2 regions of the Streptomyces sp. NBC_00285 genome follow, and region 2 is predicted to be linked to the other one. Evidence: riboswitches for the same ligand, from Rfam matches in the RefSeq annotation. Region 2 holds a riboswitch; the other holds the start of a gene.
What was found. Region 2 has a riboswitch for glycine ahead of gcvP (aminomethyl-transferring glycine dehydrogenase). Riboswitches for the same ligand answer to the same signal wherever they lie in the genome.
Positions count from the first base shown of each region.

Region 1: it holds a riboswitch for glycine, as region 2 does, so the genes downstream of both, gcvT (glycine cleavage system aminomethyltransferase GcvT) here and gcvP (aminomethyl-transferring glycine dehydrogenase) in region 2, are expected to answer to the same signal.

Region 1 is NZ_CP108055.1:7,483,741-7,499,540, reverse strand. It holds gene OHT57_RS34725 (alpha/beta hydrolase) at 1-283, shown strand, start outside; gene OHT57_RS34720 (trimeric intracellular cation channel family protein) at 192-848, opposite strand; gene OHT57_RS34715 (M1 family metallopeptidase) at 872-2,263, opposite strand; gene OHT57_RS34710 (ABC transporter ATP-binding protein) at 2,361-3,725, opposite strand; gene OHT57_RS34705 (ABC transporter ATP-binding protein) at 3,722-4,813, opposite strand; gene OHT57_RS34700 (ABC transporter permease) at 4,810-5,817, opposite strand; gene OHT57_RS34695 (ABC transporter substrate-binding protein) at 5,887-7,635, opposite strand; gene OHT57_RS34690 (ABC transporter permease) at 7,694-8,692, opposite strand; gene OHT57_RS34685 (enhanced serine sensitivity protein SseB C-terminal domain-containing protein) at 9,029-9,784, opposite strand; gene OHT57_RS34680 (enhanced serine sensitivity protein SseB) at 10,101-10,901, opposite strand; gene OHT57_RS34675 (AAA family ATPase) at 10,998-11,672, opposite strand; glycine riboswitch at 11,856-11,953, shown strand; glycine riboswitch at 11,954-12,058, shown strand; gene gcvT (glycine cleavage system aminomethyltransferase GcvT) at 12,111-13,229, shown strand; gene gcvH (glycine cleavage system protein GcvH) at 13,369-13,746, shown strand; gene glyA (serine hydroxymethyltransferase) at 13,762-15,033, shown strand; gene OHT57_RS34655 (L-serine ammonia-lyase) at 15,090-15,800, shown strand, end outside.
Region 2 is NZ_CP108055.1:1,892,261-1,908,060, reverse strand. It holds gene OHT57_RS08695 (MerR family transcriptional regulator) at 1-343, shown strand, start outside; gene OHT57_RS08690 (DNA polymerase IV) at 401-1,777, shown strand; gene OHT57_RS08685 (PRC-barrel domain-containing protein) at 1,795-2,172, opposite strand; glycine riboswitch at 2,296-2,391, shown strand; glycine riboswitch at 2,392-2,506, shown strand; gene gcvP (aminomethyl-transferring glycine dehydrogenase) at 2,570-5,455, shown strand; gene OHT57_RS08675 (TOBE domain-containing protein) at 5,513-5,932, opposite strand; gene OHT57_RS08670 (extracellular solute-binding protein) at 6,874-8,169, shown strand; gene OHT57_RS08665 (carbohydrate ABC transporter permease) at 8,176-9,174, shown strand; gene OHT57_RS08660 (carbohydrate ABC transporter permease) at 9,240-10,004, shown strand; gene OHT57_RS08655 (endo-1,4-beta-xylanase) at 10,059-11,093, shown strand; gene OHT57_RS08650 (LacI family DNA-binding transcriptional regulator) at 11,100-12,137, opposite strand; gene OHT57_RS08645 (DUF5999 family protein) at 12,318-12,515, opposite strand; gene OHT57_RS08640 (hypothetical protein) at 12,894-13,460, opposite strand; gene OHT57_RS08635 (glutamate--cysteine ligase) at 13,988-15,505, shown strand; gene OHT57_RS08630 (substrate-binding and VWA domain-containing protein) at 15,560-15,800, opposite strand, start outside.

The DNA.
Region 1 (15,800 bases), 5.6 Mb from region 2:
CGGGCAGCCGGGCGACGGTTACGAGGCGGCCACCGGTCTCGAACAGATCGCGAAGGCGCCGACGACCGTGCACGTCGTCTACATCCCGAAGAGCGCGGGCGGCCACAACATGGCGCTGTGGCGGCCGCAGGTGGTCCCGGCGTTCCGCTGGCTGACGGAGGAGATGGGGCTGCTGCACGGCCGGGCGGGCGCTACTCCTCACGCACGGTCGACCGCCGGTTCCACGCCCGCGGTGCTCGCCAGTGGAACCTCATCGCGAGCAGGCGCAGTACGAAGGCGGTGAGGGCCGCGAGCCCGCCGGTCAACGGGGTGAGGGCGTCGTAGCGGATGCACAGGACGGCCATGGTGGCGCCGACGATCGCCGGGACCGCGTACAGGTCGCGGTCCCAGCGCAGCAGCGAGGGCACCTCGCCCGCGACCACGTCCCGCAGTACACCGCCGCCGACGGCGGTGGCCATGCCCAGCGTCGCGGACTGGGTCAGGCCAAGGCCGTACTCGTACGCCTTCGTCGTCCCCGCGACGCAGAACAGGCCGAGGCCGGCCGCGTCGAAGACGTTCACGCCGACCTGGATCCGCTCCACGTGCGGGTGCAGGAAGAAGACGAGCAGGGCGGCGAGGAGCGGGGTGATGAAGTACCCCAGGTCCGTGAAGGCGGCGGGCGGTACCGCGCCGATGATCAGGTCCCGGAACAGCCCTCCGCCCAGCGCGGTGACCTCGGCGAGGACGGCGATGCCGAAGACGTCGAAGTTCTTGCGGACGGCCAGCAACGCGCCCGAGATGGCGAACACGAAGATGCCGACGAGGTCGAGCGTGTGCTGGACGGAGGGGCTGAACAGTTGCTGGAGCACCCCACATTCTTACCCGTGGACTGCTACAGGGCCGGTTTGCCCGTCGTGAACAGCCACGTCCCGAACAGGTCGTCCAGCTGCTGCCCGCTGACCTTCTCGGCGAGGCCGATGAAGTCGGCGGTGCTCGCGTTGCCGTAGCGGTGGAGTTTCGTCCAGGCCGGCAGCAGCTTGAAGAAGGCCTGGTCGCCGATGCGTTCGCGCAGCACCTGGAGGGTCATCGCGCCCCGCTGGTAGACCGCGGACGCGAACATCGTGTCGCGCTGCGGGTCGCCGACGGTGGTCTGCCAGAAGGCGCTGCCTGCGGGACGGGCGTCGTAGCCCGCGATGAAGGAGTCGTGGGCGCTGCGGGTGCCCCGGTGCTCGGCCCACAGCCACTGGGCGTAGGTGGCGAAGCCCTCGTTGAGCCAGATGTCCTTCCAGTGCGCGACCGAGACGCTGTCCCCGAACCACTGGTGGGCGAGCTCGTGCACGATCGTCGTCTCGCTGCGCACCGCCGAGTAGGCCGGCTTCGTCTGTACCTCCAGCGAGAACCCGGCCTGCGGCATGTCGTCGACGATCGCGCCGGTCTCCTCGAAGGGGTACGGCCCGAAGACCTGCGACCAGTAGTCGGTGGCCTCGGCCGTCACCCCGTACACGTCCACGTTGTTGCTGTTCGCCAGCACCGGGTCGATCGCGGTGTAGATGGGGATGCCGCCGGGGGTCGTACCGGTCCGTACGTCGAACTTCCCGATGGTGGCGGTCGCGAGGTAGGTCGCCATCGGCTTCTTCTCGCGCCAGTGGGTGTACGTCGAGCCGCCCTTGTCGTACGTCGACACGAGCCGACCGTTGGAGACCGCGGTCAGGCCCTTGGGGGTCTTGAAGCGGATGTCGTACGTGGCCTTGTCGGAGGGGTGGTCGCTGGACGGGAACCAGGTCGAGGCCGCGTTGGGTTCACAGGCGACGAAGACGCCGTCGGGGGTCTTCATCCAGCCGTAGTCGGAGCCGAAGACGATGGGGCCGTTGAGGGGTTCCGGGACGCCGCCGTAGGTGACGGCGACCGTGAAGTCGTGGCCCTTGCGCAGGGACTGGCGCGGGGAGATGCGGATCTCGTCGCCGTCGCGCGTGAACTGGGCCCGTCTGCCGTTCACTTCGACCCTTGTGACCTCGAGTTTCTGCAGGTCCAGGTCGAAGGAGGAGAGGTTCTGGGTGGCGCGGGCGGTGAGTGTCGTACGTCCGTCCAGGCGGTCGGTGTCCGGGTTGTACGCCACGTCGAGGGTGTAGTGCCGGGCGTCGAAGCCGCCGTTGCCGAGGTTCGGGAAGTAGCTGTCGCCGATGCCCGGTGCGCCCGGGTGCGGGCCGGGGGAAGCGGCGACGACGAAGAAGGAGGCCACCGCGGTCGCGATGGCCCCTGAACGTGCCGAACGGGAGAGTTTCATGAGTCGTCCCTTTCGCGCGTGTGCCGATAAGTCGGACACGGACGACTCTTCACTCTCCCGTTCGGGCATGTGCATGACTTTGCCAACTTGTCATGCGCTACTTGTCAGTTGACTCCTGACGATCCGCTTCCGGTTCCGGTTCCGGCGAGCCGGGGGTCTCGGAGGCGGGCTCCTCGGCGGCGGGTGGCTCCTGGACCGCGGCGGCGGGCGTGGTCCTGGCCCCCGGACCGGTCTTCGCCGACGTGGCTCCGGCGTCGGCGGTGACCTCCGCCGCGGGCTTCTCGGCCGTCTCCTCGGAGGGCTCGGCCTCCTGGGCAGCGCCCATCTGCGCCGCCAGGGCCGCCGACGTCTCCGCCGACTCCGCCAGCACCTCGTCGGCGACCAGTTCGGCCGCCTCCTTGGCGACCGACAGCAGGACCGTGTCCTGCGGAGCCTGGTCCTCGAAGTTCTCGGGGTGGTGACAGGCCACGCGCTGACCGGGGCGCAGCTCGATCAGCTGCGGCTCCGTCGTCCTGCAGACCTCCGTCGCCTTCCAGCACCGCGTGTGGAAGCGGCAGCCCGAGGGGGGCGAGATCGGGGACGGCACGTCACCGCGCAGCAGGATGCGCTCGCTCTTGGCGCCCCGGCGCTTGGGGTCGGGCACCGGCACCGCCGACATCAGCGCCTTGGTGTACGGGTGCATCGGCGCCTCGTACAGCGAGGTGCGGTCGGCGAGTTCGACGATCTTGCCGAGGTACATCACCGCGATGCGGTCCGAGACATGGCGGACGACGGACAGGTCGTGCGCGATGATCACGTACGTCAGGCCCAGCTCGTTCTGGAGGTCGTCCATCAGGTTCACGACCTGCGCCTGGATCGACACGTCCAGCGCGGACACCGGCTCGTCGGCCACCACCAGCTTCGGCTTCAACGCGAGCGCCCGCGCGATCCCGATGCGCTGACGCTGACCGCCGGAGAACTCGTGCGGGTAGCGGTTGAAGTGCTCGGGGCTCAGGCCGACCAGCTCCAGGAGGCGCTGGACCTCCTTCTTCACCCCGCCCTCCGGCTCGACGCTCTGCAGCCGGAACGGCGCCGAGACGATCGAGCCGATGGTGTGCCGGGGGTTCAGGGAGCCGTAGGGGTCCTGGAAGATCATCTGGATGTCCCGCCGCAGCGGACGCATCCCGGCCGGCTTCAGCCGTGTGATGTCCTGGCCCTCGAAGTGGATCGAGCCGCCGGTCGGGTCCTGGAGCCGGGTGATGACCCGGCCCATCGTCGACTTGCCGCAGCCCGACTCGCCGACCACGCCGAGCGTCTCGCCCTTGCGCACCTCGAAGTCGATGCCGTCGACCGCCTTGACCGCGCCGACCTGGCGCTGGAGGACGCCCTTGCGGATCGGGAAGTGCTTCTTAAGGCCCTCAACCTTGAGCAGCACCTCGCGCTCTTCGGGAGCCGCCGGGTCCGATGTCTTCGTCTCACTCACAGCTTCGGCGCAATCTCTTCGGTCCAGATCCGCGTGCGGTCCTCCGGCGAGAGGTGGCACGCGGAGAAGTGCCCGCCGCCGACCTGCTGGAGCTCCGGGCGCATGGTACGGGTGACGTCGCCCTTGGGGATGTCCGCGTACGGGCAGCGGGGGTGGAAGGCGCAGCCCGAGGGGACGTTGATGAGGCTCGGCGGCTGGCCCTTGACGGGGATGAGCCGCTCGGAGGTCTCACGGTCGATGCGTGGCATCGAACCGAGCAGGCCCCAGGTGTACGGGTGCTGCGGGCGCTCGAAGACGTCGTCGACGCTGCCCCGCTCCACGCACCGGCCGCCGTACATCACGAGCACGTCGTCGGCGATCTCGGCGACCACACCGAGGTCGTGGGTGATCAGGACGACCGCGGAGCCGAACTCCTTCTGCAGGTCCCGGATGAGGTCGAGGATCTGCGCCTGGACGGTGACGTCGAGGGCGGTCGTCGGCTCGTCCGCGATCAGCAGCTCGGGGTTGTTGACCAGCGCCATCGCGATCATCGCGCGCTGGCGCATACCGCCGGAGAACTCGTGCGGGTAGCCGTCCACGCGCTTGTCCGGCTCGGGGATGCCGACCCGGTCGAGCATCTCGACGGCCCGCTTGCGCGCGACCTTCTTGCTGACGTCGTGGTGGACCCGGTACGCCTCCACGATCTGGCTGCCGATCGTGTAGTACGGGTGCATCGCGGACAGCGGGTCCTGGAAGATCATCGCCATCTCGCGGCCGCGCAGTCGGCGCACCTCGTCCGGGTCGGCGGAGACCAGTTCCTTGCCGTCCAGCCAGATCTCGCCGGACATCTGCACGTGCTTGCCCTGCGCCCCGAGCCGGTGCAGGCCCATGATCGCGAGCGAGGTGACGGACTTGCCGGATCCGGACTCGCCCACGATGCAGAGGGTCTTGCCCTTCTCCACCTCGAAGGTGAGCCCGTCCACGGACTTGACCAGGCCGTCGTCGGTCGGGAAGTGCACCTTGAGGTCGCGGACCGCGAGGAAGGCGTCGGGGGCGTTCCCCGGAGCCGGCTCGCCCAGGGCGGCACCGGTCTTGGAGAGTTCGGTCACGAGAGCCTCACCCGCGGGTCGGCGGCGGCGTACAACAGGTCCACCAGGAGATTTGCGACTACGACGAAGAGGGCGGCGAGCAGGGTGACGCCGAGGATCGGGGGCAGGTCGTTGTCGGTGATGCCCTGCACCGCGTACTGGCCGATGCCGGGCAGCGAGAACACCGTCTCGGTGATCACCGCGCCGCCGAGCAGCAGGCCCAGGTCCATGCCGAAGACGGTGATGATCGGGGTCAGCGCGGCCCGCAGCCCGTGCCGGGTCACGACGCTGCGCTCGCGCAGGCCCTTGGCGCGGGCCGTGCGGATGAAGTCCTCGTTCATCGTCTCCATCATGCCCGAGCGGGTGAGCCGCGCGTAGATGGCGGAGTAGAGCAGCGCCAGTGAGCACCAGGCCGGGAAGAGCGTGTTGGCCCACTCGGCCGGATTCTCGGTGAACGGCACATAGGTGCGGCCGAAGATCGGCCACTGGTAGGTGAAGAGCAGCAGCGCCAGGTTGCCCGTGAAGAACATGGGCAGCGAGACACCGGCGAGCGCGACACCCATGAAGGCGCGGTCGAAGAAGCTGCGGGGCCGCAGTGCCGAGATCACGCCGATCACGACACCGGACACCAGCCACAGCACGGCGGCACCGGCGGCCAGCGAGACGGTCACCGGAAGGCGCGAGGTGAGCTGCGGCCAGACCTCGACGTGGTTCTTGAAGGAATAGCCGAAGCAGGGGGCGCTGCAGTGCGCGGTGGTGGGGCCCAGGTTGTAGGTGGCGCCGGCCACGATCCCCTTGATGAAGTGCCAGTACTGCAGGTACAGGGGGTCGTCAAGACCGAGGTTCTGCTTGACCGCGAGGATGTCGGCCTTCGTCGGGCTCTTTCCGATGTACTGCTGCGCGAGCTGGTCGGCGGACTGTCCGGCCATGCGCGGCAACAGGAAGAAGATCGCGAAGGTGACCGCGGTGACGACCAGCAGCAGGAGCACTGCCGCGAACGTCCGACGGAGGATGTACGAGATCACGGGGACCGGCGCTGGTGCCCGCGGGCTGCTGAGCCCGCGGGCACCAATGCCTTCACCTGCCTTCCGGGGCTACTTCTTGGTCGTGCCGATGTTGAGGTAGTCGTACTGACCGCTGAAGGCCGCCGAGGACACCAGGTTGGTGAAGCCCGCGGGGCGGTACAGCAGGACCTTGAAGTAGGTCAGCGGGACGAGCGCCGCCAGGTCCATCGCACGCTTGTCGATCTGCCCGTACAGGGCGTTGCGCGCGGTGTCGTCCTCGGTGGCGATGGCCTTCTCCAGCATCTCGTTGATCTGACTGTCGTTCAGATACGAGAGGTTGGTGTTACCGGAGGCGCCGATCGCGTCACCGTGCAGGATCTGCTGGAGGAAGCCGTAGCCGGAGTTCCAGTCGGCACCCCACTGCATCATGTGCAGGCCGATGTTCTGCTTCTTGTCGAACGACGGCACACCCGCGTAGTCGGTGAAGTACTTGCCCGACGGGTACTGCTTCAGGCTGGCGTTGATGCCGACCTTCTTCAGCGAGGCGATGATCGCGGTGGCCGCGTCGATCTCCTGCGGACGGTCGCTGCGCGCCGAGAGGTTGGTGTTGATCGACGTCTTGCCGCAGGCCTTCAGCTGCGCCTTGGCCTTGGCGACGTCACCCTTGTTGCCGGTGGTCGCGTAGACGTCGGCCTTCTGGTAGCCGGTGATGTCCGGCGGCAGGACGGTGGTGGCGACGTCACCGCGGATCGGGCCGCCCTCGGCGGTCTGCACGGAGACCTTGTCGATGGCGTACTCGACGGCCTTGCGGCACTCGACCTTGTCGAACGGGGCGACCTGGTTGTTGATCGCCATGTAGACCAGACGGCCACCGTAGGTGTTGTCCGTGTTGGCCTTCAGGTCGGCGCTGTTGACGACCTTCGCCTGGGTCGCGGCCTGGACACCGGTACCACCGAGGTCGATCGCGTCACCGGCCTGGACGTCCTGGTCGATCGTCTCGGCGTTGACCTTGAGCTTGACGACGATCTTGTCCGGGTACTGCTTGCGCAGCGGGTCGGTCTTCGGGTCCCAGTTCTCGTTGCGGACGAGGACGGCCTGCTTGCCCTCGTCGTAGCTCTGGAACTTGTACGAGCCCGAGGACACGATGCTCTTGACGTAGTCGATGCCGGTGTCCTTGGCCTGCGGCACCGGAGCCGTCTGCGGGGTGGCGACCAGGTAGTCGAACTCCTGGAAGGCGCGGTCGAGCTTGAAGACGATCGTGGTGTCGTCCGGCGTCTCGATGGACTTCAGGCCCTCGGCGCTCTTGTCCTTGTAGGGGCCCTTGTAGGCCTTGCCGCCGATCAGGAACTGCTGGAAGTAGTTCGGGCCGAGGGAGAGCACGTCACGCGCGAAGTTGGAGCGCTCGACGCCGTACTTGACGTCCTTCGAGGTGATCGGGGTGCCGTCCTGGTACTTCAGGCCCGAACGCAGCTTGTACGTCCAGGTCTTGCCGCCGTCGCTGGGCACACCGGCGCTCGCGGCGAGGTCCGGGACCAGCTTGTTGCCCTCTTCGCCCGCGCCGGGCTGGAAGGTCATCAGCGGGCGGGCGTACAGCCGGCTGAGGTTGTACATGTAGGCGTAGTACGTGTTGCCCGGGTCGAAGGAGTCCGGCACGTCCGAGTACTCGTACGTGACCGTCCCACCCTTCTGGGTGGAGGCGTTGACGACACCCTTGGTCGCTGCGTTGGCCCCAGCCGACTTGTTCCCGTCTCCACCGTTGTCATCAGCCTTGCTGCAAGCCGAGAGCAACAGGCTCGCACTGCCGATGGCCGCTACTGCGGCCAGCGCTGACCTTCGCATGATGGTCTGCTTCCCCTTTGTTGTCGGAAATCTTTATGACTCTCACCGCGGCCGCGGATCAGCGGCTGCGCGGGTCGAGAGCGTCACGGAGACCGTCGCCGAGCAGATTGAATGCCAGCACGGTCACGAAGATGGCCAGACCAGGCACGATCAAGAACTGGGGGTCGACCTGGTAGTAGTCGACCGCCTGGTTGATCATGCCGCCCCAGGACGCCTGCGGAGGCTGGATGCCGACGCCGAGGAAGCTCAGGGACGCCTCGAAGAGGATGTTGGTCGGGATGAGCAGCGTCGAGTAGACGATGATCGGGCCGACGAGGTTCGGGAGCAGCTCGCGGAAGAGGATGTAGGGCCCTCTGGCCCCCATCCCCCGCGAGGCGTCGACGAACTCCCGCTCGCGCAGGGCCAGCGTCTGACCGCGCACGATGCGGCCCAGGTAGGGCCAGTTGAAGAAGCCGATGACGAAGATCAGCACGCTGATGTGCAGCGGCAGACCCTCCAGGCCGAAGGCACCGCCCTGGAGGGTGGCCGAGATGGCGATGGCGAACAGCAGCAGCGGGAACGCCAGGAAGGTGTCCATCAGCCGGCTGATGATCGTGTCGACCCGGCCGCCGTAGTAGCCCGCGACCACGCCGAGGACGGCGCCGATCGTGTTGGACAGGACCGTGGCGCCGAAGGCGACGACCAGGGAGACCCAGGAGCCCTCGAGGATGCGGGTGGCGATGTCGCGGCCGAACTTCGGCTCCACACCGAGCGGGTGGTCCCAGCTCATGCCGCCGAAGTCGCCCTTGGGCAGCGAGGTGTTGGGGTCGATCAGGTCCTGGTGGAGGGCGTTCGGGTCCAGGCCGAGCATGGCCTGGATGGGACGCGAGAGCACCGCGAGCAGGATCAGCAGGATGACGATCACACCGCCGGCGACCGCCACCTTGTCCCTCTTGAAACGGGACCAGGCGATCTGCCCCAGGGAACGGCCCTCGATCTGCCCCTTGTCGACGCCGGCGAGGACAGCCTCCGGCTGCACCTCGGCCTGCGCCCCGGTGGTCTCGATCGGTGCGGTCACAGTGACCCGACCCCTCTCGCCGGTGGTGACCGGCCTACACCTGCCGTGGATTACGGCTTTGTCGACTTGCTCGTGTTCACAGGATTCTCCGATCCCGCATCTGACTGGGGAGTCTTCAACGTGGCTGCGATCACCCGCCAGGCCTGGCGAAGAAAGTATGCGCAACCGTGATGCAGTAAGGAGGATTCCGTTATCCGAACACTGGGTAACGCCCCTCGGACGCGGGGCAGTTGGGACAGAAGCGGAGATTAGCCGACCTTGCGGACCAATCGCCGTTATCTACGCGCGGAGAAATGTGGTTGTAACGTGATGGCGTAAGAAAGAGGGAAGTGACTTTCAGTAGCCTCCGCCGGCCGGAGGGTAGCCGTACCCGGCTGCCGGGGCCTGGGCGGGGGCGCCGTGGGCCTCGCGGTCGTAGAAGGGCCGGGCACCGGCCCGCATCCACAGGGCCACCGGGTCGTACTCGTCGGACATCGCCACGGTCGACACCGGGAGGCCGTCCGGGACGGCGCCGATGGACTGCTGCATCATCCCGCGCACCGAGTCGACGGCCGAGGGGCTGGTGTCGTACACGTCGAGACCGATGGCGAGATATGGCGCACCGAGCGCCGGCTGCACCCAGGCGCGGCGCAGCGAGCGGACCGCCGGGGTGCGGTGGGCGTTGTGCGAGAGCAGGGCGTAGAACTGCGGGACCTCGATACCGGGTTCCGACAGCCGCAGCGGTCCCGCGGGCTGGCGCTCCAGGCCGGTCGCGATGCGGCGCAGGTCGAGCCAGGGGATGCCGACGCCGCCGCCCGGGGCGTGCGGGTTGAGCCAGAGCCCGTAGTGGTCGGGGAACAGGGTGCGGGCCACGTCGATGCCTTCGACCACTTCGTAGGAGCGGTTCCAGCCACTGGCGCTCAACTCCTGGGCGGAGGTGACGCATGGGGCGTAGCCGTAGCCCTCGACCTCCATGTTTCCGTACTGGGCGTCGGGGGAGCCGGACTGGCCGTGCCACAGAAGCATCCAGACCTGGCCGGAGTTGGGGGTCGCGAGGGCGCGCAGCAGTGCCTCGTAGGCGTCGTAGCGCCCGGGGGTCACCTGGCGCAGCATGTGCTCGACCTGGCCGGTCGTGGTGGCGCTCACCCTGTTTCGCCCCTTCTTGAAGTCGGCCCCGAGTTTGGACCCAGCTTAAGCGCCCACGAGCCCGGGATCTGTGCGCTGTCGACGGGTGCGCTCGTCCGTGACCGGTCGCGCCCGCGGCGGACCGCATAGTGGCACAGTCCCGCGCCCCGGGCCGGGTTGTTCCCGGGGCGGGTGTCGAACGCGGCGGCGTCCGGTGCGTGCGATCGCAACGCGAAGGGCCGCCCGGTACCGGGTGCGACAGGGCGAATGTGCGCGCCGGGACGGCGGGATCGTCGAAGCACACCTAGCCCTGCGTGTAGAAGGGCCGTACCTGTTCGCGCATCCAGTGCCCCACCGGGTCGTCCGCCACGTCCAGCAGGACCAGGTTCACCGGCCACCGGACCGGGGTCCGGTGCAGGGCCCGGCCGAGAGCGTCCATCGGCAAGGTGCGCAGATCTCCCTCCCATTGGGAGAGTTCGACGCCCACGAACATCACCGGGTCGGCCGTCTCGATGGCCGCAAGGCAGCGGCGGGCCGTCAGGACCACGCCGGTCGCCGCGAACTCCGCGGAGGCGGTGGCGAGGAAGTCGACCGGGTCGTCCTGCCAGTCCGGTTCGTAGAGCTTGACCCGCCCGCCGGTGTTGGGGCCGTCGAGGGGGGAGCGGCCCACCCGGCAGAGGTCGGCGACGGCGGCCGGGGGGAGCGGGACGCCGACCACACCGTCGGGGTTCAGGGCGAGGCCCACGTGCGGGGGCAGGCCACGGGCGAACTCGACCGCCGGGGCGATGGTGCACGACAGATGGCTGCCGACGACCTGGCGGAACTGCTCCTCGGAGCTGAAGACCGGCACGAACGCCTGGCCGCCGATCTCCAGCGTGGGCAGGTCGAGGGGGCCGCTGTGCGGGCCGCCGCCGTTCGGCAGGGGGATCCAGACGAAGCTGCGGCCGAGCACCTCGATGATCCGGGCGCATGCCGAGGGCATGCCGAGGGAGGCGGAGAGCACCTCCTCCAGTTCGTTGCCCGGCCATCCGCCGTGCGGATGGGGGTGTGCCGTCTGTGCCGGAAACTCCGAGAAGTCCGCGGGGAGATCCGCCGGGAAATCCATCTGTGCGACCGCCTGCTGTGAACCCAGTACTGATGTGGCTGAAAGGCTAGCGGGTACGGCGGGAGCCGGCCCCGGCCCGGACGAGTTCTTCCCGCCTCAGCCGGTGAAGCCGATCCGCCGCAGGACGTCCGCCGCCTCCCGGTCGACCAGCACCGCCGAGGCGCAGCCCTGGGGCAGGTCGCCCCGCTCCACGGCACGGATCAGGCGGGCGGCCGCGCCCCGGTGGCGCAGGAAGGCGTACCGCGAGACACCCCGGCCGCGTTCGCGCTGGCCCTCCAGCGCTGCGTCCGCCGTGACGTCGAGGAGCAGCAGGTGCAGGGTGCCGCCCCGGCGGCGGGCCTCGCGGGCCAGCCAGCCGCGCACCCAGGTCTGCGTCCCGCAGTCGTGCACGACGACCCCCTCGCCGGAGCGCAGGGCGCGGCGCAGTCCGGCGTAGTGCGCGAGCCGGACCAGGGGGCGGTAGACGGCGTACGGCAGGAAGCGGGACAGTCGGCCGTCCCAGCGGTCGCGGGTGTCCTGGGAGTCGATGCGTGCCCCTGTGACCGCACGCTTCATCAGGGTGGACTTGCCGCTGCCGGGCAGGCCGGTGATGACGACGAGGTCCTTGGGGCCGAAGAGCAGGGCGTGCGGGCTGTGTCCCAGGCGGTCGCGCAGGTCACGGACGACCGGCGCCGGGCGCGTGCCGCGGGCCTCGACGGCCGGGGCCGCGGGCTGCTCGGGCAGCGCCAGGCCCGAGGTAGTCGCGTACGCGGTGGTCCTGTTCACCGTCATCGTCCTCCTCCGGGGTCAGGGTCTCCCCTCCCCACCAAGCGTAAAGAGAAGGTAATGGATGATCTCCCGTGTTTCTGTACGCGTACCGCCACAAGCCAGTTACAAAGGGAGGGGCCGGGTGCGGCCCTGCCGCCCGCCCGCGATGCGTGCAATGATGTCGGCGCCAACTGCATACCGGCCGCTTGAATCCGCGCGGGAGAGTCCTGGGTACATGTACCCGGGCGCCGAAGGAGCAAGTCCCTCCCTTGAATCTCTCAGGCCCCCGTTACCGCGCGGGCGAGGCACATCTGAAAAGCGGGCCGCCCACTCGAAGGCGGCTCCACCCAAGGTGCAAGCCATGTTTCTTCATGGCGAACCTCTCAGGTTCCGATGACAGATGGGGAGGAATCACCTCGCCCGTCACACCCATGTCCTGGGATCCTTGGAGACGACCGCCCGATGAGCAGTTCTGAACCCCGTCACACCGCCCTCGATGCCCTGCATCGCTCGCTCGGCGCGACGATGACCGACTTCGCCGGCTGGGACATGCCCCTGCGGTACGGCTCCGAGCGCGACGAGCACACCGCGGTGCGTACGAAGGCCGGGCTCTTCGACCTCTCCCACATGGGGGAGATCACGGTGAGCGGACCGGCCGCGGCTGCCCTTTTGAACTTCGCCCTCGTCGGCAACATCGGCTCCGTCGGTGTCGGCCGGGCCCGCTACACCATGATCTGCCAGACCGACGGCGGCATCCTGGACGACCTGATCGTCTACCGGCTCGGCGAGACCGACTACATGGTGGTCGCCAACGCCTCCAACGCCCAGGTCGTCCTGGACGCGCTGACCGAGCGCGCGGCCGGCTTCGACGCCGAGGTGCGGGACGACCGGGACGCGTACGCGCTGATCGCCGTACAGGGACCGGAGTCTCCGGGGATCCTCGCGTCCCTGACCGACGCCGATCTCGACGGGCTGAAGTACTACGCCGGTCTGCCGGGCACGGTCGCCGGGGTCCCCGCGCTGATCGCGCGCACCGGGTACACCGGCGAGGACGGCTTCGAGCTGTTCGTGAAGCCGGAGCACGCGGTCGAGTTGTGGCAGGCGCTGACCAAGGCCGGCGAGGGTGTGGGCCTGGTCCCCTGCGGACTGTCCTGCCGGGACACCCTGCGTCTGGAAGCGGGCATGCCGCTGTACGGGCACGAGCTGTCGCGGGAGCTGACCCCCTTCGACGCCGGGCTCGGCCGGGTCGTGAAGTTCGAGAAGGAGGGGGACTTCGTCGGGCGCGAGGCCCTCCACAAGGCCGCCTCGCGTGCCGCCGAGAACCCCCCTCGCGTCCTCGTCGGCCTGGTCGCCGAGGGCCGTCGGGTGCCGCGTGCCGGGTACGCCGTCGTCGCGGGCGGTGCGGTGATCGGCGAGGTCACCTCCGGCGCCCCCTCCCCCACGCTGGGCAGGCCGATCGCCATCGCGTACGTCGACGCCGCGCACGCGACGCCGGGCACGGCCGGTGTCGGTGTGGACATCCGGGGCAGCCACGAGGCGTACGAGGTCGTGGCGCTGCCGTTCTACAGGCGTCAGAAGTAGAAGCCGAAACAGGCGTCCGGAAACAAGCGGCCTGACAGGGCCGCCGTAGGTGATGCTGAGCACATAGTCGCTGCTCAAGCGCGCCTCGCGCAGTACCCCCATTCACCAGCACTCCCCCGCGTACAGGAGAATTCAGGCCATGAGCAACCCCCAGCAGCTGCGTTACAGCAAGGAGCACGAGTGGCTGTCGGGCGCCGAGGACGGCGTCTCGACGGTCGGCATCACGGAGCACGCGGCCAACGCGCTCGGCGATGTCGTCTTCGTCCAGCTCCCGGAGGTCGGCGCCACGGTGACCGCGGGCGAGACCTGCGGCGAGCTGGAGTCCACCAAGTCGGTCAGCGACCTGTACTCCCCGGTGGCCGGTGAGGTCACCGAGGTCAACGAGGACGTCGTCAACGACCCGTCGCTGGTGAACTCCGCCCCCTTCGAGGGCGGCTGGCTGTTCAAGGTACGCGTCACGGAGGAGCCGGCCGACCTCCTCTCCGCCGACGAGTACACCGCCTTTTCCGCCGGCTGAGGAGCTGCACACCCGATGACCGTGACGTCCGCACTGAACACACCCCTGCACGAACTCGACCCGGAGATCGCCGCCGCGGTCGACGCCGAGCTGCACCGCCAGCAGTCCACCCTCGAAATGATCGCGTCCGAGAACTTCGCGCCGCTCGCGGTCATGGAGGCACAGGGCTCGGTCCTGACCAACAAGTACGCCGAGGGCTATCCGGGCCGCCGCTACTACGGCGGCTGTGAGCACGTCGACGTGGCCGAGCAGATCGCGATCGACCGGGTCAAGGAGCTGTTCGGCGCCGAGTACGCCAACGTGCAGCCGCACTCCGGCGCCTCCGCCAACCAGGCCGCCCTGTTCGCGCTGGCCCAGCCCGGCGACACCATCCTCGGGCTCGACCTCGCGCACGGCGGTCACCTCACCCACGGGATGCGGCTGAACTTCTCCGGCAAGCAGTTCGACGTGGTCGCCTACCACGTCGACGAGGCCGGGCTCGTCGACATGGCCGAGCTGGAACGGCTGGCCAAGGAGCACCGCCCGAAGGTGATCATCGCGGGCTGGTCCGCCTACCCGCGGCAGCTGGACTTCGCGGAGTTCCGGCGGATCGCCGACGAGGTCGAGGCGTACCTGTGGGTCGACATGGCGCACTTCGCCGGTCTCGTGGCCGCCGGGCTGCACCCGAACCCCGTCGAGTACGCGGACGTGGTCACCTCCACGACCCACAAGACGCTGGGCGGCCCGCGCGGCGGGATCATCCTCGCGAAGAAGGAGTTCGCGAAGAAGCTGAACTCCTCCGTCTTCCCGGGCTTCCAGGGTGGTCCCCTGGAGCACGTGATCGCGGCGAAGGCCGTGTCCTTCAAGGTCGCCGCCTCGGAGGAGTTCAAGGAGCGCCAGCGGCGTACGGTGGACGGTGCGCGCATCCTCGCCGAGCGTCTGACGGCTGACGACGCCCGGGAGGCCGGGGTCGACGTGCTCTCCGGCGGCACCGACGTGCACCTGCTCCTCGTCGACCTGCGCGAGTCCGAGCTGGACGGGCGGCAGGCCGAGGACCGTCTCCACGAGGTCGGCATCACGGTCAACCGCAACGCCGTCCCGAACGACCCGCGCCCGCCGATGGTGACGTCGGGGCTGCGGATCGGTACGCCGGCCCTGGCCACCCGCGGCTTCACAACCGAGGACTTCGCCGAGGTCGCGGACGTGATCGCCGAGACACTGAAGCCGTCCTACGACGGGGAGTCGCTGAAGGCCCGGGTCAGGGCGCTCGCCGACAAGCACCCGCTGTACCCCGGCCTGAACAAGTAGTTCCGCGGCGGGGGCACCCGACGCCGTGTGCCCCCGCCCTTTTTGAAGGAGTTCCCGTGGCCATCTCGGTCTTCGACCTGTTCTCGATCGGCATCGGCCCGTCCAGCTCCCACACGGTCGGCCCGATGCGGGCGGCCCGTATCTTCGCCCGCCGCCTGCGCAACGAGGAGCTGCTGGACTCCGTCGCGTCGGTGCGCTGCGAGCTCTACGGCTCCCTGGGCGCGACCGGCCACGGCCACGGCACCCCGAAGGCGGTGCTGCTCGGCCTGGAGGGAGCCTCCCCACGCACGGTGGACGTGGAGACCGCGGACGACCGGGTGTCACAGATCAGGGCCACGGGGACACTGAACCTGCTCGGTGAGCGCGAGATCCCGTTCTCCTTCGACGACGACCTGGTCCTGCACCGCCGCGAGGCACTGCCGTACCACGCGAACGGCATGACGGTGTGGGCGTACGACGCCTCGGGCGCCGAACTGCTGTCCAAGACGTACTACTCGGTGGGCGGCGGGTTCGTCGTCGACGAGGACGCGGTCGGCGCGGACCGGATCAAGCTCGACGACACGGCCCTGAAGTACCCCTTCCGCACCGGCGACGAACTGCTGCGCCTGGCGCGGGAGACCGGCCTGTCGATCTCCTCGCTGATGCTGGAGAACGAGCGGGCCTGGCGCACCGAGGACGAGATCCGGACCGGGCTGCTGGAGATCTGGCGGGTGATGCAGGCGTGTGTGTCGCGGGGCATGTCCCGCGAGGGCATCCTGCCGGGCGGC
Region 2 (15,800 bases):
CGTCGTCGTCCTGAAGATCGTCAAGCGGTTCCTCGACACCGGCGTGTCCCTGCAGAACATCCGCACCACGGTCCAGCACCTGCGGGAGCGGGGCTTCCAGGACCTGGAGCGCATGACGCTCATGAGCGACGGTGCCACGGTCTACGAGTGCACCTCGCCGGACGAGGTCCACGCGCTGCTCCAGGGCGGTCAGGGAATCTTCGGGATCGCCGTGGGTGTCGTGTGGCGTGACGTCGAGAGCGCCCTGTCCCAACTGCACGGAGAGCGCATCGACACCGGGGAGACCCTGGTGGGACACAACCCCGCAGACGAGTTGGCGCGGCGGCGCAACCGGGCGGTCTGAGGCCCGTACCGCCCTTCGGGGCGGGCATTGTCAGTGGCGTAGGGCAGCATCGGACCTGTGAGAAAAGCGCCCACGATCCTGCATCTCGACATGGATGCCTTCTACGCCTCGGCGGAGCAGGCGTCCAAGCCGAGTCTGCGCGGGAAGGCCGTCGTCGTGGGCGGTCTGGGGCCGCGGGGCGTGGTGGCGACCGCGTCGTACGAGGCCCGGGTGTTCGGCGTGAACTCGGCGATGCCCACGGCCCAGGCCAGACGGCTCGCGCCGAACGCCGCCTATCTCGTGCCCCGCTTCGACCTCTACCGGTCGATCAGCGAGCAGGTGATGGGGCTGCTGAGGGAGCTGTCTCCGCTGGTGGAGCCCCTGAGCCTGGACGAGGCCTTCGTGGACCTGGAGGCCGGGGGCACGGCTTGGGACGACCGGTCGGCGCGCCTGGCCGGGGCGAAGCTGCGGGCCGACATACGGGCCGGCACAGGATTGACGGGGTCAGTGGGACTCGCCGCGTCCAAGATGCTCGCGAAGATCGCCTCCGAGCAGGCCAAGCCGGACGGGCTGGTGGTGATCGAACCGGGTACCGAGCGCGCGCTGCTCGGGCCGATGCCGGTGCGGACGCTGCCGGGGGTGGGGCCGGCGACGGGAGACCACCTGCGGCGGGCCGGCATCCATACGGTCGACGAGATCGTGGAGGCGGGGGAGGACGAGCTGGTACGGCTGCTGGGCAAGGCGCACGGGCACGGGTTGTACGCGATGGCGCTGGCCCGGGACGAGCGGCCCGTGGTGGCGGAGCGTGAGACGAAGTCGGTGTCGGTGGAGGACACGTACGACGTGGACATCCATGACCGTGTCCGGGTGGGGCTGGAGGTGCAGCGGCTGGCCGACCGGTGTGTGCGGCGGCTGCGGGGGGCCGGGCTGTCGGGGCGCACCATCGTGCTGAAGGTGCGGCGGTACGACTTCTCGACGCTGACGCGGTCCGAGACCCTGAGGGGGCCCACGGACGATCCCACGGTGGTCCGGGAGGCCGCCCTGCGCTTGCTGGAGGGCGTGGACTCCACGGGGGGTGTGCGGTTGCTGGGGGTGGGCGTGAGCGGGCTGGCCGACTTCACCCAGGAGGACTTGTTCGCTCAGGCCATGGAGGAGCGAGGAGAGCACACCGTCGAGGAGGCGGCTGATGACACCCCTGTGGAGGAGCGTGACGTGGCGGTCGGGCGGAGGTGGGTCGCCGGTCACGATGTGCGGCATGCCGAGTTCGGGCACGGGTGGGTGCAGGGGAGCGGGCTGGGGAGGGTGACCGTGCGGTTCGAGACGCCGGATTCGGAACCGGGGCGGGTGCGGACGTTCCGGGTCGAGGATCCTGCGTTGGAGGTGGCGGAGCCGTTGCCGTTGGTGGAGGCGGCCGGTCCCCATCGGATCACCCGTGACGGGTTCGTCGGTGGGTGAGTGGGCCGGAGGCTCCCTCAGGCCTCGGCTTCCTCCGTGCCCGCAAGCTTGCCGAAGTCCCGGTCCGGGAACGGGGGCGGCGGGGCCGTGTCGAGGCCGTAGTGGTGGTAGAGCTGGAGTTCCTGGTCGGGGGAGAGGTGCCGGCCCACGCCGAAGTCGGGGGCTTCCTTGATGAGGGCGCGGTCGAAGGGGATGTGCAGGGTGCCTTCGATCACTTCGCTCGGTCCCAGGGGGACGAAGGCGTCCCTGGAGAAGAGGCCGGTGCGTATGGCTGCCCACTCGGGCATGCCGGTCGCGTCGTCCAGGTAGACCTCGTCGATACTGCCGATCTTGGTGCCATTGCGGTCGAACGCCTTGCGGCCGATCAGGTTGCGCGGATCGATGTCGGTCTGCACGGGCCCTCCACTTGGTCGCACCTCATCCGAAGCGGTCGTAAGCACTACGAAAGAGCACATTGGGGTGTGCGGCCACTCGAAAGCTCGGGCGTTGACCTCGCTGGTACTGTTGCAGGCGGCTGTCGACACCGTGCGGGAGAGTCCTCCAGACATCATCGGAGGCGCCGAAGGAGCAAATCCTCCCCAGAATCTCTCAGGCTCACGTACCGCACGGGCGAGGTCACTCTGGAAAGCAGGGCGGGTGTCGACGGCTTCCGCTCTCACCGACGGTGAAAGCCGGTCGCTCTCGGGCGGCCTGGTGAAGCTCTCAGGTTGAGATGACAGAGGGGGAGGCCGTCGGGGTACCCGTGCCGGGGTGTACCCCTCGAAGGTCGTGTCAGACCAGGAGGCCTCCGCAATGACCGCCCATCGCATTCCGCTCTCCGCCCTCGAGCAGGGAATCCCCTTCGAGCAGCGTCACATCGGCCCCGACCACGGGGCTCAGGCCAAGATGCTCGCCCAGGTCGGCTACGGCTCGCTGGACGAACTCACCGCCGCCGCGGTGCCGGATGTGATCAAGAACGCCGATGCCCTGGAGCTTCCCGGAGCGCGTACCGAGGCCGAGGTGCTGGCCGAGCTGCGGTCGCTGGCCGACCGGAACCAGGTGCTCGACTCCATGATCGGGCTCGGGTACCACGGCACCTTCACTCCGCCTGTCATCCTGCGCAACGTCATGGAGAACCCGGCCTGGTACACGGCTTACACGCCCTATCAGCCGGAGATCTCGCAGGGACGGCTTGAGGCCCTGCTCAACTTCCAGACCATGGTCGCAGACCTCACCGGGCTGCCCACCTCCGGTGCCTCGCTGCTCGACGAGGGGACAGCGGCGGCCGAGGCCCTGGCGCTGTCCCTCCGGATGGGGAAGAACAAGAAGGGGATCTTCCTCGTCGACGCCGACGCGTTGCCGCAGACCATCGCAGTGATCCGGACCCGCGCCGAGCCGACCGGCGTCGAGGTCGTCGTCGCCGACCTCAGCGACGGGATCCCGGCCGAGCTCGCCGAGCGGGAGATCAACGGCGTGCTCGTCCAGTACCCCGGCGCCTCCGGGGCCGTACGCGACATCAAGGCGGTCGTCGACCAGGCTCATGAGCTCGGCGCGCTCGTGACCGTCGCCGCCGATCTGCTTGCGCTGACCCTGCTGAAGTCGCCCGGCGAGCTCGGGGCGGACATCGCGGTTGGGACCACACAGCGTTTCGGTGTGCCGATGGGGTTCGGCGGTCCGCACGCCGGATACATGGCCGTGCGGGAGAAGTTCGCGCGGAGCCTGCCCGGGCGGCTCGTGGGCGTGTCCGTGGACGCCGACGGGAACAAGGCCTACCGGCTCGCGCTCCAGACGCGTGAGCAGCACATCCGCCGGGAGAAGGCGACCAGCAACATCTGCACGGCCCAGGTGCTGCTCGCGGTGATGGCCGGGATGTACGCCGTCTACCACGGGCCCGAGGGGCTCAGGGGCATCGCCCGCCGTACGCACCGCTACGCGAACATCCTCGCCGCGGGCCTCACGGCCGGTGGGGTCGAGGTCGTGCACGGCTCCTACTTCGACACGCTGACCGTGCGCGTGCCCGCGAAGGCCGCCGAAGTCGTCTCCGCGGCGCGGCACAACGGCGTCAACGTCCATCTCGTCGACGCCGACCATGTGTCCATCGCCTGCGACGAGACCACCGCGCGGGCTCAACTCGCCGCCGTGTGGGGCGCGTTCGGGGTCGAGGCCGACATTGAGGCACTGGACGCGGCCACTGAGGAGGCACTGCCGGACGCGTTGCTGCGCGCCGACGACTTCCTCGCCCATCCCGTCTTCCACCAGTACCGCTCCGAGACCGCGATGCTGCGCTACCTGCGCCGGCTGGCCGACCGCGACTACGCGCTCGACCGCGGCATGATCCCGCTGGGCTCCTGCACCATGAAGCTCAACGCGACCACCGAGATGGAACCGGTCACCTGGCCCGAGTTCGGGCAGCTGCACCCCTTCGCCCCCATCGAGCAGGCGCAGGGTTATCTGACGCTGATCCGGGAGCTGGAGGAGCGGCTCGCCGAGGTCACCGGGTACGACAACGTGTCGCTTCAGCCCAACGCCGGTTCACAGGGCGAGCTGGCCGGGCTGCTCGCCGTACGCGGGTATCACCGGGCCAACGGTGACGAGCAGCGGACCGTGTGTCTCATCCCGTCGTCGGCGCACGGCACGAATGCCGCGAGTGCCGTCATGGCCGGGATGAAGGTCGTCGTCGTGAAGACCGCCGAGGACGGCGAGATCGACGTCGAGGACCTGCGGGCGAAGATCGAGCAGCACCGCACCGAGCTGGCCGTGCTGATGATCACGTATCCCTCGACGCACGGGGTCTTCGAGGAGCACGTCGCCGAGATCTGTGCGCAGGTGCACGAGGCAGGCGGGCAGGTGTACGTCGACGGGGCCAATCTCAACGCGCTGGTGGGGCTGGCCAAGCCGGGGCACTTCGGCGGCGACGTCTCGCACCTGAACCTGCACAAGACCTTCTGCATCCCGCACGGCGGCGGCGGACCGGGCGTGGGTCCGGTCGGAGTTCGGGCGCACCTGGCGCCGTATCTGCCGAACCACCCGATGCAGCCCGCGGCGGGCCCGGAGACCGGCGTCGGGCCGATCTCGGCCGCGCCCTGGGGTTCCGCGGGGATCCTGCCGATCTCGTGGGCGTACGTGAGGCTCATGGGCGGTGAGGGACTCAAGCGGGCCACACAGGTGGCGGTGCTCTCCGCCAACTACATCGCCAAGCGGCTGGAGCCGCACTACCCCGTGCTCTACACCGGTCCTGGCGGGCTGGTCGCGCACGAGTGCATCATCGACCTGCGGCCGCTGACCAAGGCGACCGGGGTGAGCGTCGACGATGTGGCCAAGCGGCTCATCGACTACGGCTTCCACGCGCCGACCATGTCGTTCCCGGTGGCCGGGACGCTGATGATCGAGCCGACCGAGTCCGAGGACCTGATCGAACTCGATAGGTTCTGCGAGGCGATGATCGCCATTCGCGGGGAGATCGAGAAGGTCGGGGCCGGGGAATGGGCCGCCGACGACAACCCGCTGCGGAACGCTCCGCACACCGCCGGTGCGCTTGGCGGGGAGTGGGAGCACTCCTACACGCGCGAGGAAGCCGTGTTCCCGGCCGGGGTGTCGGTCGCGGACAAGTACTGGCCGCCGGTACGGCGGATCGACCAGGCCTTCGGCGACCGGAACCTCGTGTGCTCCTGCCCGCCGCTGGACGCGTACGAGGACTGATCTGAGGTGATGAGGGCCCCGTTTCGGCGGGGCCCTTTTCTTCACGCCGGGCCGGGGCTACTCCTTCGCCAGTGACACCTCGGTCGACTTGATGAGAGCGACCACCGGGGTGCCGACGGCCAGGGCGAGGTCGGTCGCGGCGTCCGCGGTGATCGCGGAGGTGAGCTCGCCCCCCTCGACGGCGATCTTCACGGTGGCCATGGCGGCGCCGGCGACCACGGCGGACACCGTGCCCGGGAGCTGGTTGCGGATGGACACGCCCCGGAGCGGGGCGGTGGCGAGGGAGACCTCCGTCGACTTCACCAGGGCGCGTACGGACGTGCCCCGGGTGAGGCCGAGTTCCTGGACGGCATCGAGGGTGATCGCGGCCGTGAGGTCCTGGCCGCCGTCGAGTCGGATCTTGACCGTCGCCATGGCCTCGCCCGGGGTGACGGTGGTGACGGTGCCGGGGAGCTGGTTGCGGATGCTCAGGGTCATGGGCATCAACTTAGAGTCGTATGCGTCGGATGTCTGGTATGCGCATGTCCGTCGGTGTGGACGCGAGGGTGGCGGGTGCGGTCGGGTTCCGCCTCGCGCGGGAGCTCCGAGGTGAAGCAGGCGCCGGCCTTGACGCCGTCGGGGTGTTCGGCGACGTTGGCGACGGGCGTGCGCGTTCCCGTTCCGTAAGGATCGCCAAGACGAGCGAATGTTTCGACTTGCCGGCGGATTTGCCGAGCCCGCCTTGGCCGGGATGGCCGGGATGACCTCGTGCACCGAGAGCGGATCGGCAACGCTACTGATCGGAAAAGGTAGTTGAGGTGGTCCCCGCCAGGACCAGGTCGAGAGTGGCCGGTTGGGCGGGTCCTCGGCCGGGGTGCCCGCAGAGTCGGTCCCCGTGCGGCCGCGTGTCGACCGGGTGGGTGGCCTGCGCCCAGGTGGCGTAGGGCCGCAGGTCGGTCCAACGCCCATGGAGGCGCGGCGACTTCCGTGTCGCAGGCGTTGCGTGATGCTGGATCTCGAAAGGATCCGATCGTGCGGCGGTCCTGAGGGTCCCGGGGAACTCCCCCGGTCGTTTCGATATCCGGCCCTGTTCGCCGCGGGTAATGGTCTGGGCCGGTACGGCACCCTTCGCCGACCGGCGTGGTCCATGCGGACCTTCTCGTGTCCTCCAACAGGCCGTGACGCATGTGGACTTCGCGCCGATGACGCCGCCAGAGCCGCTCCCGGAATCGACCGCTCCCTTCGTGCGGACGCGTCGGCCGAGGGTGCCGTGGCCTTCGCCTGGTTCAACTGCTCAACATTCCCTGTGCGCAAGGGGTTGCCACCGTTTGGTAGCTGTCTCTAGGGTGCGGCAGCAGCGAAGCTTTCTGGATTCATTCCGAAACTTTCGGACCTAGGACGGACAAGGACGGCTCCGTCCCGTACCCAAGGAGCGCATCATGGGCGACCCGGCACTGTCCCGCCGTGGATTTCTGGCGGCGTCCGCCGCGGCCGGTCTGGGCATGACGGCACTGACCGGCTGTGGCGGAGACTCGCACGGAGGATCGTCCGACGGGACGACCACGGTGGAGTGGTGGAACATCTCCACCACCCAGCCGGCGAAGGGTGTCTGGGCGGGCCTCGCCAAGAAGTTCGAGGCCGCGAACCCCAAGGTCAAGATAAAGATCGTCCAGCTGGAGAACGACGCCTACAAGTCGAAGATGACGGCGCTCACCGCCTCCGGGAAGCTTCCCGACATCTTCCACACCTGGGGCGGCGGCGTCCTCAAGCAGCAGGTCGACGCGGGGCTCGTGGAGGATCTGACCGACAGGACCAAGCCATGGGCCGACGGTCTGCTGAAGGTCACCAAGGAGCCGTACATCCTCGACGACAAGGTCTACGGCATTCCGTTCGACATGGGCATGATCGGCTTCTGGTACAACAAGAAGCTCTTCAAGCAGGCCGGCGTCAGTGAACCCCCCACCACCTGGGGCGGCTTCCTGGAGGCCGTGAGCAAGCTGAAGTCGAAGAACATCACGCCCATCGCCCTCGCCGGCAAGGAGAAGTGGCCCGGCATGTACTACTGGGCCTACCTCGCGATGCGCACCGCCGGCATCGACGCCCTCCAGAAGGCCAGCGAGGACAAGGACTTCACCGGCGCCGGATTCGTCCAGGCCGGCCGGCACCTCAAGGAACTCGTGGACCTGCAGCCCTTCCAGAAGGGCTTCCTCAACGCCGCCTACTCCACCCCCACCGGCCAGGCGGCCGCCGTCGGCAACGGCAAGGCGGCCATGGAACTCATGGGCCAGTGGGCCCCGTCCGTGGAGGCCGACAGCGGCAAGGGCCTCGGGAACGACCTGGGCTTCTTCCCGTTCCCCGCGGTCGAGGGCGGCAAGGGCGCCCTCACCGAGGTGTTCGGAGGCGGCGGCGGACACGCCCTGCGCCGGGGCGCCCCGCAGGCGGCCGTCGACTTCCTGAAGTTCTTCGCCTCCGAGGCCACCGAACTGGAACTGGTCAAGAAGACCAGCGTCCTTCCGGTGCTCCCGAACGCGGAGAAGGCCATGACCGACCCCAACCTCAAGCTCGTCCAGGGGCAGTTGAAGGCCGCCACCGGCTTCCAGCTCTACCTCGACCAGGCGTACGCCCCCGCCGTCGGCCAGGAGGTCAACGACAGCGTGGCCGCGCTCATCGCGGGCTCCAAGTCCCCCGAGCAGGTCACCCAGTCGATCACGAAGACGGCGAAGGAAGAGCAGTAGCCCGCGATGACCTCCACGTTCCTCGCAGACAAGCGGAGCGGTCCGGGCACCGATCTCCCGCCCCCGGAATCAGTCAGGGCCCGGGGGCGGGGCCGTCGGCGCGTACTGCACTGGCTCACCGCGGTCGCCTTCCAACTGCCCGCGCTGGTGCTGTTCATCGGCATGGTCCTGCTGCCGATGCTGTTCGCGCTCTACGCCGCGTTCTTCCGCTGGGGCGGCTTCGGCATGCCCTCCGACTACGTCGGCGGCGACAACTTCACGTCGCTGTTCGACAACCCGGTCTTCCTCGGCGACCTGTGGCGCTGTCTGGTCCTGGTCGTGCTCTCCCTCGTGTTCCAGCTGCCGTTCGCGCTCGCCATGGCCGTCCTGCTCAACCAGCGGATGCGCGGCCGGGCCGTCTACCGGATGCTGTTCTTCGCGCCCTACGTCCTGTCCGAGGCGATCACCGGCGTCCTGTTCAGCATGGTCTTCGCCCCGGACGACGGACTCGCCGACCACATTTTCGGCGCCGTGGGCCTCGACGGGGTGGGCGGGCTGTGGTTCGCCGACCCCTCGTACGTCATGGCGACACTGTTCCTGGTCATGATGTGGAAGTACTTCGGCTTCCACATGATGCTCTACCTGGCCGGACTCCAGTCGATCCCGAAGGAGTTGACCGAGGCCGCCCTCATCGACGGCGCCGGTGCCTGGCAGCGCTTCCGCAACGTCACCCTGCCGCTGCTCGCGCCCACCCTGCGCATCAGCGTCTTCCTGTCCGTCATCGGCTCGATCCAGCTCTTCGACCTGGTGTGGGTGGTCACCCAGGGCGGCCCCGACCACCATTCCGAGACCATGGCCGTGACCATGTTCCAGTACGGCTTCAAGCGCTACCAGGTCGGCTACGCCAGCGCGATCAGCGTGGTCATGTTCGGCATCTGCCTCGTCTTCGCCCTCGCCTACCAGCGGTTCGTGCTCCGCCGCGACCTCGAAGGGGCCACCACGACGATGAGGGGGGACGGCAAGTGACCGCCCGCAAGACCACCGCTCGGACCCTGCCCCTGCACGCGATCCTCGTCGCCGTCGGCGCGGTGATGGTCGTGCCCCTGGTGTACGCCGTCCTGTCCGGGTTCAAGTCCACCGACGAGCTCTCCAGCAACCCCTTCGGGCTGCCGAAGCACTGGCGGACCGGCAACTACACCGACATCCTCGGCGGCAGCGACTTCTGGCGGCTGCTCGGCAGCAGCACGCTGATCGCGGTCGGTACGACGGTGCTGGTGGTCGCCGCGTCCGCGCTGGCCGCGTTCTCCTTCGCGCGGTTCGCCTTCCGTGGCCGGGAGGCCCTGTTCACGCTCTTCACGATGGGGCTGATGTTCCCCTTCGCGGTGGCGGTGCTCCCACTGTTCCTGCTGCTGCGCTCGCTCGGACTGCTCGACAACCCGCTGGGCGTGATCCTGCCGCAGGCCGCCTTCGGGCTGCCGATGACGATCATCATCCTGCGGGCCTTCTTCCGGGAGATCCCCGGCGAGCTGGAGGAGGCGGCCACCCTCGACGGGTGCAGCCCCTTCGGCTTCTTCTGGCGCGTCCTGCTGCCGATGGCACGGCCCGCGCTCGGCACGGTCTCGGTGCTCGCCGTCGTCACCAGCTGGAACAACTTCATGCTGCCCCTGCTGGTGTTCACCGACAACACATGGTGGACGCTGCCCATCGGCGTGCAGCAGTTCCAGGGCCAGTACTCCGCGGAGTACGCCCGTGTCTTCGCCTATCTCGTCCTGGCGATGGTCCCCGCCCTCGCCTTCTACTCGGTCGCCGAGCGTCAGCTCGTCGGCGGCCTGACCGCCGGTGCCACGAAGGGCTGACCCCGGCGCGTCGAAAAGTACGGCTCACCCCGCCCGCACGTGAGGAGTCGCACCATGCGCACGAACCGTCTCAGACTCGCCGGAGTCCTGGCCGCAGTGGTGGTCGCCGCCGCCGCTCCCACCGCCCAGGCCCACGGCAAGCCCACCACCCTCGCCGACCTCGCCCAGCGCCACGGCCGCTACTTCGGCAGCGCCAGCGACAACCCCGAACTCGTCGACGGGCCGTACAAGAAGATCCTCGGCAGCGAGTTCGACCAGATCACGCCGGGCAACGGCATGAAGTGGTACGCCACCGAACCCCAGCAGGGCGTCTTCGACTGGACCAACGGCGACGAGATCGTGAACCTCGCCCGCGCGAACCACCAGAAGGTGCGCGGCCACACGCTCGTGTGGCACAGCCAGCTGCCCGGCTGGATCACCGCGCGCGAGTGGACGGCGGACGAGCTGAAGGCCGTACTGAAAAAGCACATTCAGACCGAGGTGCGGCACTACCGGGGCAAGGCCTTCGCCTGGGACGTCGTCAACGAGGCCTTCAACGAGGACGGCACCTACCGCGAGACCGTGTTCTACAAGACCCTCGGCCCCGGCTACATCGCCGACGCCCTGCGCTGGGCCCGGCAGGCCGACCCCAAGGTCAAGCTGTACCTCAACGACTACAACATCGAGGGCGTCGGCCCGAAGAGCGACGCCTACTACGCCCTGGCCAAGGAGCTGAAGGCGCAGGGCGTCCCGCTCGACGGCATCGGCCTCCAGGCCCACCTGGCACTTCAGTACGGCTATCCGACCACCCTGGACGACAACCTGCGCCGCTTCTCCAAGCTGGGTCTCGACACCGCGCTGACCGAGGTCGACATCCGGATGATCCTGCCCGCGACCGAGGAGAAACTGGCCCAGCAGGCCGAGTGGTACGCGGACCTGACCGACGCGTGCCTCGCGGTGCGCCGGTGCGTGGGCATCACCATCTGGGACTACACCGACAAGTACAGCTGGATACCGGCCTTCTTCGAGGGCCAGGGTGCCGCGCTGCCGTGGGACGAGCAGCTCGAGCCGAAGCCGGCGTACGCCGCGATCCGGGCGGCACTGAAGTAGCCGGGCTCATCGGGGGGTTGGTGGTGCGGTGCTCGACCGCACCACCAGTTCCGTGCCCAGCTCCACCCGCGGCGAGTCGGGGCGCTCGCCGCGGGCCAGTTCGAGGACCGTGCGGACGGCCAGCTTGCCCATGTCGGCGAGCGGCTGGCGCACGGTGGTCAGCGGGGGCGCCGACCAGCGGACCTCCGGAAGGTCGTCGAAACCCACCAGGCTCAGGTCCTCGGGAACCCGCAGGCCGCGCTGCCTGAGCGCCTCGATCGCACCGAGCGCCATCTGGTCGCTCGCCGCGAACACCGCGGTCGGCGGTTCGGGAAGGTCGAGGAGCTTCCCGCAGCCGGCGAAGCCGGACTCCGGGTGGAAGTCGCCGGGTACGACCAGCGACTCGTCGAGGGCGAGACCGGCGCCTTCCAGGGCGGCCCGGTAGCCGTCCAGGCGGGCCCGTGAGCACAGCAGCCGGGGCGGTCCGGCGATCAGGCCGATCCTGCGGTGGCCCAGCGACAGCAGGTGCTCGGTGGCCGCGAGCCCTCCCGACCAGTTGGCGGCGCCGATGGTGGGGGCGTCCAGGGCGGGCGAGCCTGCCGGGTCGACGACCACCAGCGGGACACCGAGGACACGCAGTTCGTCGTGGAGGACCGGCTCCAGGGCCGAGGTGACGAGGATGACTCCGTCGGAGGCGCGGGCGCGCAGGTTGCGCATCCACTCGCGGGCGTCCCCGGAACGGCCGTGGATCGCGGACACGACGGTTCCGACGCCCTCCGCGTGGGCGACCTCCTCGACACCCCGGATGATCTCCACGGCCCAGGGACTGTCGAGGTCGTTGAAGACCAGGTCGAGCAGGGCGGCGCGGGTGCCGTGGGCCGCGGGGCGCTTGCGGTAGCCGTGCTGCTGGAGCAGTTCCTCGACTCGGGCGCGGGTGCGCGGGGAGACGTCAGAGCGGCCGTTGACCACCCGGGACACCGTGGGCACCGAGACTCCGGCCTGCCGGGCGATCTCCGTGATGGTGACCCGGCCCCGGGGCTCGGCGCCAGCCTGGCCTGCTGTCACGTGCCCACCTCCACATCTCCCTGCCGAAACTTCCAGGAGTCTTCCGGAAAAGTGGGTTCATACACAAGGCGTCACAGGGAGTGATCACCCCCGGACATGCGTCGGGGCCGGTGCGCAGACAGTCGCTGCGAGCCGGCCCCTCAAGGTCTCCGGGCGATTCGGCGGGCCGCCCGGCGGTACTCAGGCCGCCGTGGCCGCCGCGAGCGGGCGGTGCGGGGCGATGACCCGGCCGTCAGGCAGGAGCTCACCGGTGTCCTCGAAGAGCAGAACGCCGTTGCACAGCAGGCTCCAGCCCTGTTCCGGGTGGTGCGCCACGAGGCGGGCGGATTCCCGGTCGGCGGAGTCGGCTGTGGGACACGGTGACTGGTGCTGGCACATTGGTGGGATCTTTCGCTGTGTTGTGGTCATGACGTCCCCCGTCGTGATTACTCAGTCTGAACCCAGTGTTGCTCTACGGGCGTCAATCCGCAGGTATTTCGCATCACCACTTCTTCACAGGTTGATGACGCCTCACCCGGCTGGACGGTTCATCCCAACTTCACTGTCCCTTTGGGTGGTTCGCAGTGGCCGAATAGGGCTAGTCCACCTGGGGTCAACCCCGCGTTCGGCTCGTACGAGCAATTATCCGCTCGTACGAGCAAATGGTTTTCTGTGAGATCCCTGCGGATTCTGTACGACCTTAATCCTGCCGCAAACACGTTCGTACCCCGCTACCCGGAATTCGGGGCGGGGTACGGGGACGTAGGTGTGTGGATCTCAGGCCGGTGAGCCGAGCAGGGGGGCCGGAGTCACCCGATGGGTCAGCACCGGGACCAGTTCGGCGGCCCGGTGCGGTCGGTGGGCGGCGATGCCCGGTGGGGCCGGTGCCAGCGGGACGAGCAGATCGGTGGCGGCGAGGCGACCCGTGGCGGCGTCGGCCGCGCAGTCGCCGTGCAGCCAGAGCGCGAGCATGTACAGGCCCGGGATCGACAGCAGCCGTGGCTGGTAGGGCTGCTGCATCACTTCGGCCTGGCGCAGCGCACGCTCGGTGGAGGCGATGTAGGGGCCCTCGAAGAAGTGCGAGAACGCCCAGCCGTCCGGGGTCAGCATGGTCTCGGCGGCGGCCACCGAGCGCTCGCCGCAGTGGATCAGGAAACGCCACCCGGTCAGCCGGGTGGCGTTGCCGTCCAGGACGTGTACGGGCAGTGGAAGTTCGGGTGTGACGGGTCCCTGGGCGCGCAGCAGGGAAGGGGTACGGGCCTCACGGACCGCGGTGGGCGAACCGAGTGCGGTGAGGACGGAGCGAAGTGCAGGCGCGGGAGCCGGGTGGACATGCAGCGGCATGGTGGGTCGCCTCTCATTCGACAGGCATGGTGGCGCGAGGGCGGGGGCGGACGGCGCTGTCAGCTCACGGGGTCAGAGAGGCGGGGGCCGGGGTCCGGTGGGGCGGCGCGCGGAGGAGGACTGCCGAGCGTCGCCTGACGGCAGGATCAAGGACCGCGGGTGCCCACCCTCTGCCTTGTTCGCGGAGTTTATACGACATGTGTTCAGACAGTGTTTCGTCTAGCCGCTTTCAGCGCACGAGGCAAGGGCTACTTCGGTCGGTGTTACGTGGGAATCATCCCGATTCCGAGTCTGTCCGGCGGCAGTGACCTCGGGAAATACCGGGAAAACGGTCGGCGCGTTCTCGTCGGAGTTTTTCACGAGTTCTTCGGGGCACTCGGAACTGCTGAGCGCTTCATGCCGAGTGAATGTGCCACCGGTCACATCCGACAGCCTAGCGGGCTCAAGGCCCTCGCGGGACGTTACCGATCGTTCCGGCTGGGCATCATCCCAGCTGACTCAATGACGCATCGAGGAGGGACCCGTCGATGGGGGAGAAGGTCGTGGCAGGCCAGTTCGACCTGGCTGATCGCCAGGGCTACCGCGACAAGCTCCGGAGGTGCCTGACGGGGCTGGAGCGGCTCCTGGCGGAGCAGCGGTTCGATCGGCCCAAGAATCTGATGGGGCTGGAGATCGAATTGAATCTCGTCGGCGCCGACGGTATGCCGAGAATGTTGAATGCGGAGGTACTCGAACGCATCGCGAGCCGAGATTTCCAAACAGAACTCGCCATGTTCAATCTGGAAGTCAACATAGCCCCACACCGGCTGGGCGGCAGGGTATTCGACCGACTCGCGGAGGAACTCCGCACATCGCTGGCATATGCCGACCGTAAAGCGGGCGAGCTCGACGCGGGAATCCTGATGATCGGCATTCTGCCGACGCTCGACCGGGACGACCTGGTTTCCTCCAACCTTTCCGACGTCGACCGCTACACCCTGCTCAACGACCAGATCGTGGCCGCGCGCGGTGAGGACTTCGTCCTCGACATCGACGGGGTGGAACGCCTCACCTGCACCTCGAAGTCCATCGCCCCGGAAGCCGCCTGCACGTCTGTGCAGCTGCACCTCCAGGTCACCCCGGGCCGGTTCGCCGACGTGTGGAACGCCGCGCAGGCGGTGGCCGGCGTGCAGATCGCCGTCGGCGCCAACTCACCCTTCCTGTTCGGCCGCGAGCTGTGGTGCGAGTCCCGGCCGCCGCTCTTCCAGCAGTCCACCGACACGCGCCCGCCCGAGCTCCAGGCCCAGGGCGTCCGGCCGCGCACCTGGTTCGGGGAACGCTGGATCTCCTCGGCGTACGACCTCTTCGAGGAGAACCTGCGCTACTACCCGGCGCTGCTGCCGATCTGCGACGAGGAGGAACCGCTGAAGGTCCTCGACGAGGGCGGCGTGCCCTCCCTCGCCGAACTCGTCCTGCACAACGGCACGGTGTACCGCTGGAACCGGCCGGTCTACGGCATCGCCGACGGCGTCCCGCACCTGCGCGTCGAGAACCGGGTGCTGCCCGCCGGACCCACCATCACGGACGTCATCGCCAACGCGGCCTTCTACTACGGCCTGGTCCGCGCCCTCGCCGAGGAGTCGCGGCCGGTGTGGACCCGGCTGCCCTTCGAGGCGGCGGCAGCCAACTTCGACGCGGCATGCCGGTACGGCATCGACGCCCGCCTCACCTGGCCCCGTCGCGGCCGGTACGGCGGCACCGTCGAGGTCGACGCGGTGAGCCTCGTACGCGACGAACTGCTGCCGCTGGCCGAAGCGGGCCTCGCGGCGTGGGGCGTGGAGCCCGCCGACCGGGACCTCTACCTCGGGGTGATCGAGGAGCGGTGCCGGCGACGGGCCAACGGGGCCTCCTGGCAGGCGGCGACGTTCCACCGCGCGCTGGAGGCGGGGTTCTCCCGGGACGCGGCGCTGGCGGCCACGACCCGGCGCTACGGCGAGCTGATGCATCAGGGGGACCCGGTGCACACCTGGCCGGTGGGCTCGCCGGAGCCGGTGCCGCTGGGGTGAGGCCGTCGCGTACCGCCGGTGTGGTGGATGGGCCGGGCCGGCGGAGTGCCGGGGTCAGCTCGTGCTGCTGCCCTGGGCGCCCGCCGCCACGATCGCCTTCAGGATCACCGCGTGGATCTGGGCGGGGTCGTTGACCTGCTGACCGGAGCCGCCTGTCGTCTCGGCGAGCTGTTCGGCCTCCGCGCGGTCGGCGTCGGGGCCCACCGCGATCACGATCAGGGGGACCGGCCGTCGGGGATCGGACAGTTTCTCCAACTCGGAGATCAACTTCCCGCGCGAGATGCTGCCGGGGTCC